DNA from 3 places in the Dethiothermospora halolimnae genome. Region 1 is predicted to be linked to each of the others. Evidence: riboswitches for the same ligand, from Rfam matches in the RefSeq annotation. Region 1 holds a riboswitch; each other region holds the start of a gene.
What was found. Region 1 has a riboswitch for glycine ahead of gcvT (glycine cleavage system aminomethyltransferase GcvT). Riboswitches for the same ligand answer to the same signal wherever they lie in the genome.
Positions count from the first base shown of each region.

Region 1 (3,293 bases):
CAATAACTCCATATTCCTCTTCTCTATCAAACTCATCATCTTCCTCTGGTAAATCTACAAAAACAATATCTCCCAGTGAGTTTTGGGCAAAATCTGTTATTCCTATATATGCATTGTCTCCTTCTACTTTTATCCATTCATGATCCTTTGTATATAATAATCCCTTTAAAATTTTCATTTTTTAATTCCTCCTATTTTTTATAATTTTTACTTAAGAACCTTTTACTTATAATTTCAGCTTTAACAGCCTTTTTTCTTATTTTTATATCTATATCTGTTCCTATTTTTGAATAATTACTATCTACCATAGCTAACCCTATATTTTTCTTTAATGTAGGTGAGAAATATCCTGTTGTAACAAAACCTATCTTTTTATCATCATATAAAACATCATATTGTTCCCTAGGTATTCCCCTTCCCTTCATTTCAAAACCTACAAGTTTCCTTTTAAGTCCTTCTTGTTTCTCTTTAACTAAAGCTTCTTTTCCAATAAAGTCATCTTTATCTAACTTAACAAAAAATCCTAACCCTGCTTCTAATGGTGTTATATTCTTTGATATCTCATGACCATATAAGGGTAATGTAGCTTCAAATCTAAGGGTATCTCTAGCTCCAAGGCCTATAGGTTTTATACTATATTCCTCTCCTGCCTTTAATATTTCATTCCATATACCCACTAGATTATCTGGGTCTGTATATATTTCAAATCCATCTTCTCCTGTATATCCTGTTCTTGATACTAAACATTTTTTATTATTTATTAGTACTTCCCTATTAAAACGGAAAAACTTTATTGTTGATAAGTCTGTATCACTTATTTTTTCAAGTATCTCTTCTGCTTTAGGTCCCTGTAGTGCCAATTGCCCCATGCTATCAGAAATATTTGATATCTCTATATCATAATCTTTTTTATTTTCTAGAATCCATTTAAAATCTTTATCTATATTTGCTGCATTTACAACCAATAGAAAGTGTTTCTGTGATATCTTATAGGCTAATAAATCGTCTACTATTCCCCCATCTTCATAACACATAAGACTGTATGCTACCTGATTATCATCTAAATCCTTAACATTATTAGTTATAATACGGTTCACAAACTCCAATGCATCATTGCCCTTTATCTCTATTTCTCCCATATGGGAAACATCAAAGAGCCCCGCACTATCCCTAACTGTATTATGTTCTACAACAAGTCCCTCATACTGGATAGGTAACTCCCATCCAGCAAAGTCTATAATTTTACCCTTTAAGTTTACATGTTCATTATATAAAGACGTTCTCATAATATCACTCCTTCAAGCATAATATTGGTTTTTTACGTATAAAAAAGAGGAATAAGACAATATACCCCAATTAGAGTATACTGTCCTATTCCTCTGTAATTTACCTGAGAGATTCTAAACACTTTAATAAAGTGTATTGCTCCTACGGTGTTCTCTAGAACTTTCCAGAGGGCCATCAAATAACGATTCTTTTGCCTGAAAGTTTCTATATGCTATACATATATTGCTCCTTCGGCTCCCTGTTGGGCATCTCTCGTTATTATCATCTGGTTATTATTAATTTATAACTATATTATATTAAAATTTTCAAAAAATTCAATACATTATAAGTAACTGTTATATATATCATTATTTATTATTATAGATTTATAACAAAGGTTATATGAAATAATCATGTTAACCTTTTCCTTTAGTTATCCACGTTATCCACATAATCCACAATCTACAGTGGATAACTTTATGTAAACTCAACACCACTGTTATCAACTGTATTGTAGCAATTTCAAATTTACATAATATTAGTTTTCCACATTTTTAAAACTTATCCACAATAAATTATTAACAACTATCCCTTCAATCTCTAGTTATAATATCTTACTATAGCTATATATATTCCCCTTGCTATTTTTTGCTGATACTCATCACTTTTTAGTAGTCTAAGCTCATCGGGATTAGATAAAAATCCACATTCTACTAATATAGCCGTAGCTTTTACTTCCCGTAGTAAATATACACTATTTGTAGATTGGCACATTCTTTTATTATTATTATCTAATATTTTTTTTAATTCTTCTTGTATTATTTTAGCAAGTGCTTTTCCCTCTTCACTCCCCTTCTGATAAAAGGTTTGGGCTCCATAGTATTTACTCTGACCAAAACTATTTAAGTGTATAGTTATAAACAAGTCGGGGTTTATATCGTTTGTCATTATCCTCCTATTTCTCAAATCTTCATTCTTCTTTTGATTATAACTCTTTGATTTTTCTGTATATAACCCTTCATCCTTATCTCTAGTCATGATTACTTTACATCCTGCCTGTTCTAATAGTTTTTTTAACCTTAATGAAATACTAAGATTAATATCTTCCTCTTCCGTTCCATCCTTAGCTAAAGCCCCTGGATCCACACCTCCATGTCCTGGGTCTATTACTATCACTTTATCAGTTATTGATAAATTAAAAGTAGGTTGGACCTTATTATATCCTAAAAAGAATATTATCAATCCTATTATTACTAATAGGAAAATTAAAACATGAGCCTTTTTTATGAATATTACCCTCATAACACTCCCCCTATGTTTATTCATATATTAATACTATTAGTTGGAATGTTGTCCATATTACAAAAAAAGAACAAAGTCACCTTTAGTGCTTCTTTATTCTGTACAGAGTACAGAGGACAAAGTGCAGGGAATTGGTGAAAACATAAACATATATAGGGCTTCTTCTAGAAGAACTATTATACCAAAGACTGTATTTTCAATGAGCTGTGGGATTACGAATCCCCCAGCAACTAAAAAATTCCGTTGGTGCTTCTTTATTCCGTACAGAATGTAAGGTGCAGGGAGTTGGTGAGACCATAACAAAAAAAACGCCGGTATATACCGGCGTTTTTGATAAAATATAACTATCTTTTTGAGAATTGTGGAGCACGTCTTGCTTTCTTTAGACCATACTTCTTTCTTTCCTTCATTCTTGGGTCTCTAGTTAAGAAACCAGCTTTTTTAAGTACAGGTCTTAACTCACCGTCAGCTTTTAATAATGCTCTTGATATTCCATGTCTTATAGCTCCTGCTTGACCTGTAAATCCACCACCATTAACATTTACTATTACATCATATTTGTCTAATGTATCAGTAATATTTAGCGGTTCCTTTACAGTTGCCTTTAACGTATCAAAGTTAAAGTAAACATCTAAATCTCTTTTATTTACAGTGATGTTTCCGTTACCTGGAACTAGTCTTACCCTAGCTACAGATTTCTTTCTTCTTCCTGTTCCATAATATTG
Region 1 is NZ_JBAKFX010000001.1:147,691-150,983, forward strand. It holds gene gcvH (glycine cleavage system protein GcvH) at 1-178, opposite strand, end outside; gene gcvT (glycine cleavage system aminomethyltransferase GcvT) at 192-1,286, opposite strand; glycine riboswitch at 1,377-1,457, opposite strand; glycine riboswitch at 1,460-1,552, opposite strand; gene cwlD (N-acetylmuramoyl-L-alanine amidase CwlD) at 1,867-2,568, opposite strand; gene rpsI (30S ribosomal protein S9) at 2,913-3,293, opposite strand, start outside.

Region 2 (3,293 bases), on a different contig from region 1:
CTAGAAGTGTAACCGGAATAAATCCAATAAATGGAAGTGAGTATCTAATCTCTGCAAGTTACAATAGTTATAATAAAGAATTAGATGGTTTAACTGAAGATGAAAAGGAAAAAGAATTAAAAAGGAGAAAAGAGGAAAAGGATTATGAAGTAATAGATGAGATACCATTTTGGGGAAATGGAAGGGGTTTCACAAATAAGGTGAGGAATAGATTATATATATATAATTCAAAGGATAATAGTATAAATGAAATAACCGATAAATACACAGGTGTTGGTAGTGTTAACCTAAATGAAGACAAAACAAAAGCTATATTTATAGCTTCAAGATATAAAAACAAAATGGAATTAACCGATGATATGTATATATATCACATCGATAAGGATAAGTTACAAAATATATCCCCATATGATAACTTTAGTTATAGTTATGCTAACTTTATAGAAAACAATATAATATTTACAGGTAGTGATATGAAAGGTTATGGAGTTAACGAAAATGAAAAATTCTATAGACTAGATTTATCTAATAAAGAAGTAGAGTGTATAACTAAAGACTTTGACCGTAGTTTGTGGAATTCAGTGGGAAGTGACTGTAGATATGGTGGTTCTCAAGTTAGAAAAGTAGATAATGGGTACTTATACTTTACAACAACTGAAGGATATATGTCATACTTAAATAGAATCAATATAAATGGTGATATAGAAAGGGTTATAGATAATAATGGAACTGTAGATGGATTTGATGTTGTAGATGGAAATATAATATATATAGGATTTAATGGAACTAACCTACAGGAGATCTATAGTAAAGATAAAAAAGTAACTGATTTTAATGATGGAATAATTAATAATAAAAATATTATAAAGCCAGAAAAGGTTACTGTTGAAAATGATGGAGTTAGTATAGATGGATGGATATTAAGACCTATAGATTTTGATAAAAATAAAAAATACCCTGCTATATTAGATATTCATGGTGGGCCAAAAACAGTATATGGGGAAATATTCTATCACGAGATGCAATGCTGGGCAAATAAAGGATATGTTGTATTTTTCTGTAATCCCAGGGGCAGTGATGGAAAGGGAAATGAATTTGCCGATATAAGGGGAAAATATGGAACAATAGACTATGATGATATAATGAAATTTACCGATTATATTCTTGATAATTATAAATTTATAGATAAAGACAATGTAGGAGTAACCGGGGGATCCTATGGAGGATTTATGACAAACTGGATTATAGGCCATACAGATAGGTTTAAAGCCGCAGCATCCCAAAGAAGTATATCAAACTGGATTTCAAAATTCTGCACCACTGATATAGGATATTATTTCGTCCATGATCAAGGGGGCTCTACACCTTGGGAAGATCAACAGAAACTTTGGGAACATTCGCCACTAAAATATGCAGATAAAGTGAAAACCCCAACACTATTCATTCACTCGGAAGAGGACTATAGATGTTGGAGTCCAGAAGGATTTCAAATGTTTACAGCATTAAAATACTTTGGTGTTGAGTCAAGGCTATGCTTATTTAAAGGGGAAAATCATGAACTAAGTAGAAGTGGAAAACCGAAACATAGGATAAGAAGATTAAAGGAAATAACAGATTGGTTTAATAGATATTTAAAAAATCAATAAATCTTTTGTATCCATAATAAATATTTATGGAGTTTTCTATTGACAAATCCTTTGTATAATCATAGAATGTTATTGCAAGATAAAACTTAATAATGGTGGGTGAAAATCATTGGAGATATCCGTTAGGGATAACCGTAGGAGAAAAAAATAAATTTATGCTAAGAATTTATTTTGAAGCTCTCAGGTCATTACAATGATTTGACACAACCCTGGAGAGACCCTTACATAAGGGCATCGACGAAGAAACTTGTTTTCTAACAAGGAAACTTTCAGATAAAAGGACAGGGAATAATAAGCATTAGTTTTACTATGCTATTATTCCCTGTCTTTTTGTATGTAAAAAAATAAAAGACTGGAGGGATATTAATGATAATTATTAAAGGAATGGGACTATTAATATTAACACTTATTTTATTTTCAGGATTTAGTTTAAAGGCACCAAAGGGAAATAAAGCAATGTCAGGCCTGGCAAATGCGGCGGTAGCAACTTTTTTAGTTGAGGCTATTCATAAATATATAAATGGAGACTTTTTAAACATAAAATTCTTGGGAGAAGTTGGAAGTGCATCGGGAAGTGTAGGGGGAATAGCAGCCACAATATTAGTATCCCTTAATATGGGGGTGAACCCTATATATGCCGTTACAGCAGGAGCGGCAATGGCAGGCTATGGAATACTTCCAGGATTTATAGCAGGATATGTGGTTGGACTAATAGGACCAATACTTGAGAAGAGGTTACCAAAGGGAGTAGATGTAATCCTAGGAGCATTATTAATAGCTCCTATAGCTAGAATAGTAGGATTTGGTTCAGCTCCAGTAGTTAACTCTACCTTAAGTAATATAGGAAATATGATAGTGGTGGCATCGGAACAATCACCCTATTTAATGGGATTTTTACTAGGGGGAATAATGAAGATGATGTGTACGTCACCATTAAGTTCTATGGCATTAACTGCAATGTTAGGACTTAGGGGATTGGCAATGGGTATCGCATCAATAGCCTGTGTAGGAGGTTCATTTACAAATGGTTTAGTATTTAAAAGACTAAAATTAGGGGACTCATCAAATGTATTGAGTGTTATGTTAGAGCCATTAACTCAAGCCGACGTTATAACCCAAAACCCAATGCCAATATATTTCTCTAACTTCATAGGAGGGGGATTGGCAGGATTGTCAGCGGCATATTTTAATATTATAAATAATGCTCCAGGAACAGCATCTCCTATTCCGGGGCTTATAGCACCCTTTGGATTTAATGATCCTAAAAGTGTAATATTTGCTATTTTCTTTGCAATAATAGGTGGAATAAGTGCTGGATTAGTTGGATCAACTATATCAATGGCAATAAGGAGCAAAAGAAAAATTACAAGGGCAGTAACATCTAAATAGTAAAACATTGAAACGATTTGGACGTTCAGTTATTGATGAATTTTTAGTAATTTGGTATTGAGCGGTTTTTAATGATTTGGTGTTAGGAGATTGTTAATAATTTAGTGTTAGGAGATTGTTAATAATTTAGTGTTAGGAGATTGTTAATAATTTAGTGTTAGGAGATTGTTAATTGTTTGGTTGTTGGGGGATTCGTAATCCCCCAACTTAAATTTACAAAGAATATTTTCAACAAAAATTAAATATCTATATAATAAA
Region 2 is NZ_JBAKFX010000054.1:20,678-23,970, reverse strand. It holds gene V6137_RS16795 (alpha/beta hydrolase family protein) at 1-1,646, shown strand, start outside; glycine riboswitch at 1,846-1,941, shown strand; gene V6137_RS16790 (PTS sugar transporter subunit IIC) at 2,013-3,035, shown strand.
Region 2: linked by a shared signal. The riboswitch ahead of V6137_RS16790 (PTS sugar transporter subunit IIC) and the one ahead of gcvT (glycine cleavage system aminomethyltransferase GcvT) in region 1 are both predicted to bind glycine.

Region 3 (3,293 bases), on a different contig from region 1:
TATTTAGATGCAAGAATAATAGAAACACCATCAATTGCCGTGGGGCAAGCATCAAAAGAAGTTTTAAGAATGGGAAGATTGGTACAGGAGAATTTAAGGACTTCAATCAAAGCCTTCATAACTAAGGACGAAAAGTTAACCCATAAAGTCTTTAAAGAGGAAAAACGAATTAATCAGTTGGAAAGTGATATAACTGAATATCTTGTGCAGCTTTATAATGCACCATTAACCGACATGCAAAACTCTACAGTAACCACATTGTTCCATACTATAAATGACTTAGAACGTGTGGGGGACCATGCTGATAACTTAGCAGAGCTAGCACAATATAGAATAGACAATAAATTTTGGTTTACAGATAATGCTTTAGATGAGCTTCAGATTATGTTTGATAAGGTTGAACATTCCTTTAAGAATGCCCTTATAGCTTTTAAGAATGCAGATCCTAAAGTTGCTAAGAATGTTATTGCCAATGAACAAGATATTGACCTATTAGAAAAACAGTATAGGGCAAATCATATTGATAGACTAAATAAACAAAAATGTCATCCAAGTTCAGGTATTGTATTCTTAGATGTGATAAGTAACCTTGAGAGGGTTGCAGATCATTCATCTAATATATCAATATCAATACTTGATGCATTAGAAAATAAATAGTCCCTTTGGGGCTATTTTTATTTTACATACAATTCTCTGCACTCTGATCTTTGCACCCTGCACTAAACAAAGAAGCACCAAAGGTGCCTTTGTTTTTAAATACCGCTATTGTAGAAATCCCATTTAAAATATATAATGATATTACGTATTCTTTTACTAAATTAAATGCAATTATAATATACTTTATTATTAATTATGAATGAGGAGTGAAGAGCTGTGGGAAGGGTAAAAATAATAGCAGATAGTGTTTCTGATATACCTAAGAAATATATAGAAGATTTAGATATAGAAGTTGTACCCCTAACTATAAATTTTGAGGATGGTAGTTATAGAGATGGAATAGATATATCCACTGAAGAATTTTATAGGAAAATGGGATGTAGTGATAAACTACCTACTACATCCCAGGTTACTCCTAAGGAGTTTATAGATATATATAACAAATTTAAAGATGATTATGAACACATAATAGTATTAACTATTTCATCAGAAATGAGTGGAACATATCAATCGGCTATGATGGCAAAGAAGATTATAGGACTTGAAGATAGGATAACTGTAATTGATTCTAGGGGAATAACCTTAGGACAAGGTTTAATGGCTATAGAAGGAGCTAGAATGGCTAAAGTGGATGAAAATAAAGATGTAATAATAGATAGGCTTAAAGATATGGTTAATCATATGGACTATATATTTGTAGTGGATACTCTGGAGAATCTTAAAAAAGGTGGAAGGCTTTCGGTTACTAAGGCATTTATAGGTGAGAAACTGAAGATTAAGCCAGTACTTAATATAGAGAATGGAAAATTAACCTTAAAGGATAAGATACGGGGGAGAAAGAAGGTTATTAAATGGGTTATAAAGAAAATAAAGAAGATGGATATGGATTTTAAAGATATGACCATTGGGGTAAATCATACTGAAGCTGAGGAATTTGCCATGGAACTTAAAGAGTCTTTAGAAAAAGAATTAAAGCCAAAGGAGATAATATTTGGAAAGGTAGGGGCAACGGTGGGAACCCATGCTGGAATTGGAGCCATAGCTGTATATTTTGAAAATTCGTTGAAAAAGGCTTAATAACCGGTTTTTATGGGTTAGTGAAAACAACGAATATTATGAAAATTAATTATAGATAAAAAAAATGTAAAATAGTATTGTATTAAAAAACTTTATATATTATAATATGGGTGAGCAGGAAAACTTGATTATTGTTTAACAATTAAATAATAGTATCTGGATGATGAATGCGGAAGAGACCGAAGGTTTAGGCGCCGAAGGAGTAAGTCAATTGGCTTGCCACTGAATGATGAAACTCTCAGGCAAAAGGACCGCATTTTGACAGTTCTCTGGGAAGCTTATTGCACCGAAGGAGCAATTCTTATATATAAGAAGAATCTCTCAGGTTAGGAACAGGGGGACGTGGCATATAACTAACAATATGTATACGTTTGTCTGTTTTTTTGTTGTCAAAAAATAGTTAAATCATTAAGGGGTGGACTCTTTGAGAAATATGATAATAACTAACAATCCGTTAGTTGAAACTAAATTTAAAGACACAGTAAAGGTAAAATTCTTTGACACCAAGTACATAGATATTTTGGTAAAAGTGAGGGATTTAGTCCATGTTGGACACAAGTTGTTGTCCCATCCCCTTTCTGGGAGTGTAAAACCTAATGAGACTCCTTATAAATCTATTTTAATAAGTGAAGAAAAGGGTAAAATGGATATGAAATCTATAATGGTCATAGAAGATAGCTTAAATACTGCGAAAAAGTTTTTGAAAGATAAAGAGACACCTAAGTGGGATGATAAGATTCTTGATGATTTTCAGGTTATAGATTTATCATTAATTGAAAATACTTTAGAGAATATTAACTTTTAAACTGGGTATAAATATAGATAATTGTGGGTAGATTTTAAACTATGGATTATTTAAAAAAACTTTTTGTAGAAAATTAATATAAAATGTAGATTAGATTATATGATAGTATATGGATGGTCCTAGTTGGACACTACATAGAAAAGGTTTTACTAAAGTAATAGTACTGTGAGAATTTCAATAATCCATACTTTAATTATTTTGCTAGGTATTAAATTAAATATATTTAGTTAAAAATAAATAAATAAGGAGTGAGGGAAATGTCAAATATTTATGACGTGGTTATAATTGGTACAGGACCTGCTGGTCTAGCTGCTGGTTTATATGCATCAAGGGCTAACCTTAAAACTATTATTCTTGAAAAAGAAAAGGCTGGCGGACAAATAGTGACAACTGAGGAAGTAGCTAATTATCCAGGATCAATTGCTGATGCAAGTGGACCATCGCTTATTGCAAGAATGGTTGAACAAGCAGAAGAGTTTGGTGCTGAAAGAAAATTAGACGAAGTTAAAGAGATAGACTTCAGTGACAAGATAAAGGTTATAAAAGGTGAAAAAGAAGAATATAAAGCAAAATCAGTAATAGTAGCTACAGGTGCTAAACCAAGGTTACTTGGTGCTCCAGGTGAAAAAGAACTAACTGGTAAGGGTGTATCTTATTGTGCTACTTGTGATGGTGCTTTCTTTGAAGACCTAGAGGTTTATGTAGTAGGAGGAGGAGATTCAGCAGTTGAAGAGGCTATGTTCTTAACTAAGTT
Region 3 is NZ_JBAKFX010000037.1:23,887-27,179, reverse strand. It holds gene V6137_RS13975 (Na/Pi cotransporter family protein) at 1-657, shown strand, start outside; gene V6137_RS13970 (DegV family protein) at 874-1,734, shown strand; glycine riboswitch at 1,895-1,998, shown strand; gene V6137_RS13965 (GrdX family protein) at 2,168-2,539, shown strand; gene trxB (thioredoxin-disulfide reductase) at 2,797-3,293, shown strand, end outside.
Region 3: linked by a shared signal. The riboswitch ahead of V6137_RS13965 (GrdX family protein) and the one ahead of gcvT (glycine cleavage system aminomethyltransferase GcvT) in region 1 are both predicted to bind glycine.